3 linked regions of the Vreelandella piezotolerans genome follow. The protein of the gene in region 1 interacts with the protein of each later gene in a pairwise test. Links are inferred from orthologs where the notes say so. Each region holds a gene or a part of one and is shown in the gene's direction. Other genes may lie near its edges.

The links.
Region 2: the proteins of dnaE (region 1) and rplL interact in binary tests that used the Escherichia coli proteins (3 or more experiments, as listed by UniProt). The link is inferred for Vreelandella piezotolerans from one-to-one orthologs.
Region 3: the proteins of dnaE (region 1) and dnaQ interact in binary tests that used the Escherichia coli proteins (3 or more experiments, as listed by UniProt). The link is inferred for Vreelandella piezotolerans from one-to-one orthologs.

Annotation. Positions count from the first base shown.
Region 1 is NZ_CP048602.1:593,402-597,568, forward strand. What follows is about bases 130-4,146. They hold dnaE (DNA polymerase III subunit alpha), read left to right. Parts: upstream 130-442; coding sequence 443-3,946; downstream 3,947-4,146. Other genes in these bases: rnhB (ribonuclease HII), read left to right, coding at 130-400; accA (acetyl-CoA carboxylase carboxyl transferase subunit alpha), read left to right, coding at 4,093-4,146. Outside these bases: more of rnhB, read left to right, coding at 1-129; more of accA, read left to right, coding at 4,147-4,167. UniProt on the Escherichia coli protein: DNA polymerase III is a complex, multichain enzyme responsible for most of the replicative synthesis in bacteria. This DNA polymerase also exhibits 3' to 5' exonuclease activity. The alpha chain is the DNA polymerase catalytic subunit.
Region 2 is NZ_CP048602.1:195,332-198,410, forward strand. The notes cover bases 151-3,079. They hold rplL (50S ribosomal protein L7/L12), read left to right. Parts: upstream 151-1,393; coding sequence 1,394-1,765; downstream 1,766-3,079. Other genes in these bases: rplA (50S ribosomal protein L1), read left to right, coding at 151-476; rplJ (50S ribosomal protein L10), read left to right, coding at 775-1,281; rpoB (DNA-directed RNA polymerase subunit beta), read left to right, coding at 2,127-3,079. In the rest of the region: more of rplA, read left to right, coding at 1-150. UniProt on the Escherichia coli protein: The binding site for several of the GTPase factors involved in protein synthesis (IF-2, EF-Tu, EF-G and RF3). Is thus essential for accurate translation.
Region 3 is NZ_CP048602.1:1,846,415-1,849,564, forward strand. Bases 28-3,027 are described here. They hold dnaQ (DNA polymerase III subunit epsilon), read left to right. Parts: upstream 28-1,158; coding sequence 1,159-1,896; downstream 1,897-3,027. Other genes in these bases: GYM47_RS08445 (class I SAM-dependent methyltransferase), read left to right, coding at 28-699; rnhA (ribonuclease HI), read left to right, coding at 692-1,177; nudC (NAD(+) diphosphatase), read left to right, coding at 1,889-2,665; GYM47_RS08465 (SCP2 sterol-binding domain-containing protein), read right to left, coding at 2,673-2,984. Outside these bases: more of GYM47_RS08445, read left to right, coding at 1-27; protease SohB, read left to right, coding at 3,145-3,150. UniProt on the Escherichia coli protein: DNA polymerase III is a complex, multichain enzyme responsible for most of the replicative synthesis in bacteria. The epsilon subunit contain the editing function and is a proofreading 3'-5' exonuclease.

The DNA of each region.
Region 1 (4,167 bases):
CCTCGCGTTTGCCGTGGCAGAGGCGAGCGCTGAAGAGGTCGACTCGCTCAATATCTATCATGCGACGCATCTGGCCATGCGGCGCGCGGTGGATGCCCTACGTCCCCAGGCCGAGTACTTGCTGGTGGATGGCAATCGGCTGCCGGGGCATGCGCTGCCGGGGCAGGCCGTGGTGAAGGGTGACGCTCGTCATCCCGCGATTGCCGCCGCCTCGATTCTGGCCAAGGTGGCGCGGGATGCGCAAATGGCCGAGCTGGATCTGCGCTATCCTGAATACGGGTTTGCCCGCCACAAAGGGTACCCCACCAAGGAACACTTGGCGGCGCTGGAAGCCCACGGTGCACTGGCCGAGCACCGGAAGAGCTTCGCGCCCGTACAGCGCCAGTTAGCGCTGCTGTAGTCGCACACTTCATTTCATTTAGCGTTCAATGCTGAGAGTCCCATGACGGTTCCGTTCGTTCATCTTCGTTTGCACAGTGAATACTCTCTGGTCGATGGCTTGGTCAAACTCAAGTCACTGGTCAGCACGACCGCTGAGCGCGGGATGCCGGCGCTGGCGCTCACCGATGAAGCCAACCTGTTTGGTTTGGTCAAATTCTACAAAGCCGCCCAGGGCGCCGGGCTGAAGCCGATCATCGGTAGCGATCTCTGGCTCTCGAATCCCCATGATGAGGCGCACCCCTATCGCATCACGCTGTTGGCGATGAACGACGTGGGCTACCGTAACCTGACCGAACTGATCTCCAAAGGCTGGACCGACGGTCAGCGCCAGGGACGGGCGATCCTCGATAAACAGTGGGTATTGGCGCAGAGCGAAGGTCTGATTGCCCTGTCGGGCGGGCGTGAAGGCGAGATTGGCCGCCATCTGCTCTCCGAGCACGAGCGGGAAGCGCGCCAGCTGCTGGAAGAGTGGCAGCAGGCGTTTCCCGACCGCTTCTACCTGGAGCTCATCCGCACCGGCCGCCCTCTGGAAGAGGCCTGCGTACACGCTAGCGTTCAGTTGGCGATCGAGACCGGCACGCCGGTCGTCGCCACCAACGACGTGCGCTTTCTGGAGCGTGAGGATTTCTGGGCCCACGAAACCCGCGTCGCCATTGGTGAGGGTAAAGCCCTGGACGACCCGCGCCGCGAACGCCGCTATACCGAAGAGCAGTACCTCAAAAGCCCCGACGAGATGGCGGCGCTGTTTGCCGATATCCCCGAGGCGCTGGAAAACAGCGTGATGATCGCCGAGCGCTGCAGCGTCGATGTGCGTCTGGGAGAGATCTTCCTGCCCGAGTTCGGCATTCCCGAAGGCATGACCCAGGATGAGTTCTTTCGCAAGGTCTCCCACGATGGCCTAACGGAGCGGCTCGATTTTCTGTTTCCCGCCGAGCAGTACCCCAGAGACAGCGACACGTTTCGCGAGATCGACCAGCGCTATCGCGACCGGCTGGAGTTCGAGCTCAACGTCATCATTCAGATGGGCTTCCCCGGCTACTTCCTGATCGTGATGGACTTTATCCAGTGGGCCAAGGACAACAACGTACCGGTGGGGCCAGGGCGTGGCTCCGGTGCGGGTTCACTAGTGGCCTACGCGCAGAAGATCACCGACCTCGACCCCATCGGCTACGATCTGCTGTTCGAGCGCTTTCTTAACCCTGAGCGTGTGTCCATGCCCGACTTCGACGTCGACTTCTGCATGGAGAAGCGCGACCGGGTCATCGAGTACGTGGCCGACCGCTACGGTCGTAACGCGGTGTCCCAGATCGTCACCTTCGGCACCATGGCGGCCAAAGCCGTGGTGCGCGACGTGGCCCGTGCCCAGGGCAAGCCCTACTCGCTGGGTGACAAGCTCTCCAAGCTGATCCCGTTCGAAGTGGGCATGACGCTGGCCAAGGCCATCGAGCAGGAGCCCGCGCTCAAAGAGTTCATCGAGAATGACGAAGAGGCCGAAGAGATCTGGGAAATGGCCCTGAAACTCGAGGGCACCACGCGGGGTACCGGTAAACACGCAGGGGGGGTGGTGATCGCTCCCACCAAACTCACCGACTTTTCGCCCCTGCTATGCGATGAAGACGGCGCGGGCTTGGTGGTGCAGTTCGATAAGAACGATATCGAAGACGCCGGCCTGGTCAAATTCGACTTCCTGGGCTTGCGTACCCTCACCATCATCGATTGGGCGCTTGAGATGGTGGACAAGGTGCGTGACGCTAACGGCCAGGGACCGCTCAATATCGACGCCATTCCCCTGGACGACGGCAAAACCTTCGAGATGCTCAAGCGGGCAGAAACCACGGCGGTCTTCCAGTTGGAATCCCGCGGTATGAAGGAGCTAATCAAGCGCCTGCTGCCCGACTCCCTGGACGATATGATCGCCTTGGTAGCCCTGTTCCGCCCCGGTCCATTGCAGTCGGGCATGGTGGATGACTTCATCAACCGGAAACATGGCCGGGCGGAAGTCTCTTATCCACACCCGGATTATCAGCACGACCTGTTGAAACCGGTGTTGACGCCTACCTACGGCATCATTCTCTACCAAGAGCAGGTCATGCAGATCGCCCAGGTCATGGCGGGGTACACCCTCGGGCAGGCCGACATGCTGCGCCGTGCCATGGGTAAGAAAAAGCCCGAAGAGATGGCCAAGCAGCGGGCAGGTTTCATGGAAGGGTGTGCCGCCAACGGCATCGACAAAGACTTGGCGGGCAATATCTTCGACTTGGTGGAGAAGTTTGCCGGTTACGGTTTCAACAAGTCGCACTCGGCGGCCTACGCGCTGGTGTCTTATCAAACCGCATGGCTCAAAGCTCACTACCCAGGGCCCTTCATGGCGGCGGTGATGTCCACCGAGATGGACAACCTGGACAAAGTGGTGCCGCTGATCGAAGAGTGTCGTCACTTGAAGCTGACGGTGACGCCACCGGATGTCAACGTCGGTGGCTACAAGTTCACCGTGGATACCGATGGGCGGGTGGTGTACGGCTTGGGCGCGATACGTGGCGTCGGGGAAGGCCCGATTGGCGCGATTGTGGAAGCGCGAAACGCGGACGGACCGTTCAAGGATCTGTTCGACTTCTGCCGCCGCATCGATCCGAAACGGATGAACAAGCGTACCCTGGAAGCGCTGATACGCTCTGGCGCGTTGGATAACCTGGGGCCTAACCGGGCGGTGCTGTTCGCGGCGATGGAAGATGCACTGAAGGCGGCAGCGCAAAATCACGCCAACCAGAACCTGGGCATGATGGACATGTTTGGCGATGCCTTCGTCGCCGAAGAAGAGGCCAGCGATGTTTACGCCGAGTATCGTCATGTGCGCGAATGGACGGACCGTGAGCGGCTCTCTGGTGAAAAAGACACCCTGGGGCTCTACCTGACCGGGCACCCCATCGACGAGTACGAACGCGAACTCAAGCGCTTCGTGTCGACGCGTATCAGCGATTTGAAACCCTCTCGGGAACCGCAGCGGGTAGCGGGTTTGGTGGTCGCCATGCGCACCATGAAGTCCAAACGTGGCGATACCATGGCATTCATCACCCTGGACGACCGCACCGGACGTATCGAAGCGTCGCTGTTTGGCGAACTTTTCGAGCAGCTACGCGGCCAAATCGAGTCGGATCAAGTGATCATCGTGGAGGGCGAAGTCTCCAGCGACGACTTTTCCGGTGGCCTACGGCTGCGCGGCAAAGACGTGACGCCGATGGTCACGGCCCGCGTGCGCTACGGCCAAGCCGTAGAGCTGGCGCTGGATGCCGGACAGATCAATGGCCGATTGGTCGAGAGCCTGCGAGATAGCTTGACCCCTTTTCGGGATGACACCGGACTCCCCGTGCGGTTGCAGTACCGCCATCCAGACGCGACCGCTTGGCTGGAGCTGGCCGAGGAGTGGAAGGTTGCGCCGAGCGATGATCTGCTGCTTGCGCTGCGTGATGTGCAAGGGCAGGTAGGCGTCCAGTTACGCTACCGTTAATCACCTAGCGTACGAGCGCCCCAGGGCGCTCGTACGGAATTGAGCGGGCATTGCCTTGCGTGGCAGGGTCAGGGTGCGATAATGGCGCCCAATATGCTCGTTTCGACAAGGCTTATTTTTTTATAGGCAGCTTACAGGCAGAGCCGATGAATCCTAACTATCTCGATTTTGAACAGCCCGTTGCCGAACTCCAGGCAAAAATTGAGGAGCTGCGTTTGGTG
Region 2 (3,079 bases), 400 kb from region 1 along the record:
TTCGCGTAGCCGTCTTCACCCAAGGTGCCAATGCTGATGCGGCTAAAGAAGCCGGTGCTGACATCGTGGGTATGGACGATCTGGCTGAGCAAGTCAAAAAAGGCCAAATGGACTTCGACGTGGTCATCGCCTCTCCGGATGCGATGCGCGTTGTCGGTCAGTTGGGCCAAATTCTTGGTCCGCGTGGCCTGATGCCGAACCCGAAAGTAGGCACCGTGACGCCTGACGTGGCGACGGCGGTCAAAAATGCCAAAGCGGGTCAGGTGCGTTTCCGTACCGATAAGAACGGCATCATCCACACGACCCTAGGTAAAGTGGATTTTGACGCGGCGTCCGTTCAGGGCAACTTGGAAGCACTGGTAGCTGACCTGAAGAAGCTCAAGCCGAGCTCCTCCAAAGGCATCTACTTTAAGAAAATTACCCTGTCCACTACCATGGGCCCGGGTTTGACCATCGACCACTCTGCGCTGGTATAAGCGAGTCGTCGGCAGGTTTTAGTAAGTACCGAGCAAGAACTTTGCGGTCCCTCGCTAGGCAGTCAGTCGAGCGAGGCGCCGTCAAAGACCGCAGGTGCCGCCTCGTCTTTTGAGACGGGGCGGCTTAATCGCCCTAGAGCGCCTGCGCAGATGGTGTGGCCGCCAGTTGGTTAACGCTTTTCGCAAGCCGCTTTCTGGTGAGCACCATCCCCCAAGGCTTCCAAGGCCAGCAGTATGCCTTGGAAGAGATGGTAACCACCGGAGCCTTGATGGGTTCCGGCACGAAGGAGTGATCACTGTGCCACTAGCACTTGAAGGCAAGAAAGCGATTGTTGCCGAGGTCAGTGAAGCGGCCAAGGGCGCACTCTCCGTCGTAGTTGCCGATTCTCGTGGCGTTACGGTCAGCAAAATGACCGATCTGCGTAAGCAGGCCCGCGAGAACGGTGTAGAGCTTCGCGTTGTTCGTAACACGCTGGCTCGCCGCGCACTCGAAGGCACTCAGTGGGAGTGCCTGAACGAGAGCTTTGTTGGTCCTACTCTGCTGGCTTTCTCTACTGAGCATCCGGGCGCTGCCGCTCGTCTGTTCAAGGATTTCGCCAAAGATGAGAAGAACTTCGAAGTCAAAGCGTTGGCCTACGAAGGTGAGCTGATTCCGGCTGCTGACATCGATCGTCTAGCAACCCTGCCGACCTACGACGAGGCGATTGCCAAGTTGATGTCGGTCATGAAAGAAGCCTCCGCTGGCAAGCTGGTTCGTACTCTGGCCGCACTGCGCGACCAAAAGCAAGAAGCCGAAGCTGCCTAAGCAGCGTTTCTTGCAGGCGGCGTGAACGATCGAGTCGTAGCGTTGCCTGAACCAAGCAATGAACCCTGAGTTCTCGGTCGACCGAGACTCCCGCAAAGTTAGGAATGAAACAATGGCACTGACCAAAGACGATATCATCAATGCTGTAGCCGACATGTCCGTCATGGAAGTTGTCGAGCTGATCGAAGCGATGGAAGAGAAGTTCGGCGTTTCTGCAGCGGCGGCCGTGATGGCTGGTCCGGCTGCTGGCGGCGAAGCAGCTGCTGAAGAGCAGACTGAATTTGACCTGGTACTGGCATCTGCTGGTGACAAGAAAGTTAACGTCATCAAAGCCGTTCGTGAAATCACCGGTCTTGGCCTGAAAGAAGCCAAGGGTGCCGTTGACGGCGCGCCGGCGACCATCAAAGAAGCCATGTCTAAAGAAGACGCTGAAGCCGCTAAGAAGAAGCTGGAAGAAGCGGGCGCAACCGTCGAGCTCAAGTAATCCTTGTGCTGATGGCTTTACGCGCTGCGTAAGCTTCCACGGCTGGCGGCGGGCTATCCCGCTGCCGGCCTTTTTCTGTTGTAATATGCTGCAAGGCAACAGCAGAAGCGCTGCGGTAAAAAGCAGCAAAACAGTAAGACCGTTGTTGTGAAGCGTACGTTGTTGTGACGCGTCAGTTGTGAAGCGCGAGTGATGTTGGCAAGCGACAGCAAAGCGCGAACAGCACTACTGTAACACTGTTATCTATCAAGATTTTTGACGGCGAGCTACCGATTTAGGAGCTTGCTGTCTGCGTCTGAAACGCCCGCGGGGCAGATGACCACGCATCGGTCACCCATGGTGAACAAGCTGGGGAATACAGATGGCTTACTCATATACTGAGAAAAAACGCATCCGCAAGGATTTCGGCAAACTGCCCCAAGTGATGGATGTGCCTTACTTGCTGGCCATCCAGCTTGATTCCTACTACGACTTTCTCCAGCAGGATCGTTCGCCCGACGAGCGCCACGAGGTTGGCCTGCACGCGGCGTTCAAGTCCGTGTTCCCGATCGAGAGCTTCTCAGGCAATGCGGCCCTGGAGTACGTGAGCTACCGTTTCGGTACGCCAGCGTTCGATGTCAAAGAGTGTCAGCTGCGTGGCGTGACCTATTCCGCTCCGCTGCGTGTCAAGGTTCGCTTGATCATCTACGATCGCGACTCTTCGAACAAGGCCATCAAAGACATCAAAGAGCAGGAAGTCTACATGGGGGAGATCCCCCTGATGACCGAGAACGGTACCTTCGTCATCAACGGTACTGAGCGGGTTATCGTTTCTCAGCTCCACCGTTCGCCCGGTGTGTTCTTCGATCACGACAAAGGCAAGAGCCACTCCTCAGGGAAGTTGCTCTACTCTGCTCGCGTGATTCCTTACCGTGGCTCTTGGCTCGACTTCGAGTTCGACCCGAAAGACAACGTCTTCGTGCGTATCGACCGCCGCCGCAAACTGCCGGCTTCGGTATTGATGCGTGCGCTGGGCATGAGCACCGAAGAGATCCTCGACGAATTCTTCGAAACCAGCAAGTTCCACATCGAGAAGAGCGGTTTCTCGGTGGAGCTGGTACCGTCACGTCTGCGCGGTGAAACGGCCACGTTCGACATCAAAGATGGCGAAGGCGGCGTCATCGTCGAAGAGGGCCGTCGGATCACTCAGAAGCACATTCGTCAGCTTGAAAAAGCCGGCCTTGAGCGTCTGGAAGTGCCGATGGAGTACCTGTTCGGCAAAACGCTGGCCAAAGACCAAATCGATACCAAAACCGGTGAGCTGATCTGCCCGTG
Region 3 (3,150 bases), 1.3 Mb from region 1 along the record:
CGTGCCTGCCTGGGCCCTGTGGTAGAAGGCCGCAAAGGCGGCCACAGTCTCGAAATGGGCATGGGGCCAGCAATGATGGGTATGTCATTGATTACACACCCGATTCGCTGGGCTCCCAGCCGCGCCTTGGCAGAGAGCGATGCCTCGTTGGTGTGCCCGCCGGATCAATGGGCACTGCCTGACCGTTGCCTGGATACGGTGGTCATTCACCACTGGCTGGAACACCTTCATGAGGCTCACCATACCCTTCGGGAGGCGGCTCGCGTAACGGCGGATAATGGCGTTCTGGTTCTGTTTGGATTCAACCCGCTCGGTTTGAATGGCTTAACACAGCGCTGGCGCAAGCAACAAACGGCCTTCCCCTGGAACGGCCACTGGCGTTCGGCGAACCGTTTAAAGGATTGGTTGGCGTTTGTCGACTTTGAGGTTGAGCGCGTAGACTACTGCTGTTTTCGTGGCCCACTCAGTACAGCTTGCGGTGTGCGCTGGGAGGCTTGGGGGAGGCGGCATAATTTGCCGCTGGGCGAAAGTTATATGATCCAAGCCCAACGACGCCAGCGTCATGCCCCCGTTCAGCGCGTCAAATTTGGTCTAAGTGCTCCGATCGCGCCCTCTTCGTTGGGCGCTACACGGACGGGCGCTCCCTGGAGCCACTCGAAGAGCCAGCGTCGTTTAAAAAAGGATAGTGAACGTGATTAAGCAAGCAGCCGAGGGGCTGCCCCAGGTAACGGTGTATACCGATGGGGCCTGTCGAGGAAATCCGGGCCCAGGCGGCTGGGGTGTCGTGTTGGAAAGCGGACCCCATCAAAAGACATTGAAAGGCTATGAGGCCGAGACCACCAACAACCGCATGGAGTTGACGGCAGCGATCATGGCACTGCGTGCTTTGAACAAGCCTTGCAGCGTTGCGTTATGGACAGACTCGCAATACGTCCGCCAGGGCATTACCCAGTGGATCCATAACTGGGTCAAACGCGGCTGGAAAACGGCGGCCAAGCAGCCTGTCAAAAATGCCGAATTGTGGAAAACGCTTCATGAAGAGACGCATCGCCATCGCGTAGAGTGGCACTGGGTGAAAGGGCATAGCGGCCATCCAGGCAACGAGCGTGCCGATGAGCTGGCCAACGAAGCCATCGATGAACATCAAAGGAGAGCGGCATGCGTCAAGTCATCCTAGATACGGAAACGACGGGTATCGATCCCAAAGATGGGCACCGTTTAGTGGAGATTGGTGCCGTCGAGATGGTCAATCGTCGTTTTACCGGACGGACTTACCATCAGTACATCAATCCCGAGCGCCATATCGACGCTGAGGTGGTCGCGGTCCACGGCATCGATGATGCCAAAGTAGCGAACGAGCCTGTATTTGCTGAGATCGCCGATGCGTTTTGGGCGTTCATCGAAGGGGCCGAGTTGGTCATTCACAATGCCCCCTTCGATGTCGGATTCATCGACCATGAGCTAGGCATGCTCAACAAACGCCGTCGGGCACCCGCGCTCGGACCGGTGCGAGACCATTGCCGAATCCTCGATACGTTGGTCATGGCGCGTGAAATGCACCCGGGGCAACGTAATAATCTCGACGCGTTGTGCAAACGCTATGATATCGACAATGGACACCGCGTACTTCACGGCGCTTTGCTAGACGCCGAAATACTGGCCGATGTGTATCTGGCTATGACCGGCGGCCAAACGGCGCTGACCTTGGATGCCGATAGCGGCAGTGACAAGCGTCAGCAGAATGAAGCGAACGAAGGTCTTTCGGTGCGTCGCTTATCACTGTCGCCTGGGCAACTGCGTGTCATTCGCCCCACCCAAGAGGAGCGGGCAGCTCATCAGGCCAAATGTGAGGCCCATCAGTTGCGCTGGCTAGACGGATCCGCTGCCGATGCTTAAGCGCCAAATCCCCCATCATGTCAAAGAGGGGCGTGTGATACGTGTCTCTCGCAGTCACATTGCGCCTGCGCCTATCAAGAGTGAGCTATCGCCGCTGCAGCCTCTCCAACCATGGACTGAGCAGATGCAGCCACTGTGCTATTGGTACGATGAACCGGTGGCACTGCTGGTGGAAACCCAACCCGGCGACGACTGGATAGAGGGGCGACAGTGGCTGGGACAGTTGCCCGCATCCTGGTTTAGCTTGCTATCGACGGCACTACAAGTGGGTGCGTGGCTGGAGAATCACCGTTTTTGCGGACGTTGCGGAGAAAGAGCCACCAAGCTCGAAGCCGAGTTTGCCATGCACTGTCACTCCTGTGGGCACCGTAACTATCCGCGCATTTCGCCCTGTATCATTACGCTGGTCACCAGCGGTGAGGCAATGCTGCTAGCGCGCAGTCCGCGCTTTCCTCCTGGGCGCTACTCCACGTTGGCCGGTTTTATCGAACCGGGGGAGTCTGCGGAGGAGGCCGTACATCGAGAAATTTTCGAAGAGGTAGGGGTGCACGTGGATCGGTTACGATATCACCATAGTCAGGCGTGGCCCTTCCCGCACTCGCTCATGCTGGGTTTTTTTGCCGAGGCCACGACAAAGCGCATTCGGATCGATGGTGTAGAGATTAGCGATGCTGCATGGTTCTCGCCGCGGCAGCTTCCGTCGCTGCCGCCGCCTTACTCCATTTCTCGCGACTTGATTGAAACGCATTTAGCAAGGTGGCGCGAGTAGGACGTGTTTATTGGCTGGGGAACAGGCTGGTCAGCTTGGTGGCGAGCATGACGTTACCGGTGGCCTTCAATTTACCGGTCATGAACGCCGTCATGCCATTGATCTCACCGTTCATGATGCCCTTCAGCGTGTCCGTACTCATGCTCAGGCTGACCGACGGATCGTCGTGCTCGCCCTCATGCACGCCGAGCGTACCATCCTGGATATCCAAGTAGTGACTGCCCGCATCGGCGAAGTGAAACTGAAAGACTTCGTGCATCCCTTTGGCCGCCTCGGGGTTAAAGCGAGATTGCAACTTATCAAGTGTGGTGGATGACATAGGATCGTTCCTAAGTGTGAGTGGTGTGATTAACGTACCATGTTTGGATGAGATTATTTCAAACAATTGTTTTAATCAAGCCTGCGGTCACTAACGCGAAAAGCAGGCTTGATTGATAACAAAAAAGCAAACGTTTCAAACACAGCAGAGGAGAGTGACGATGGCT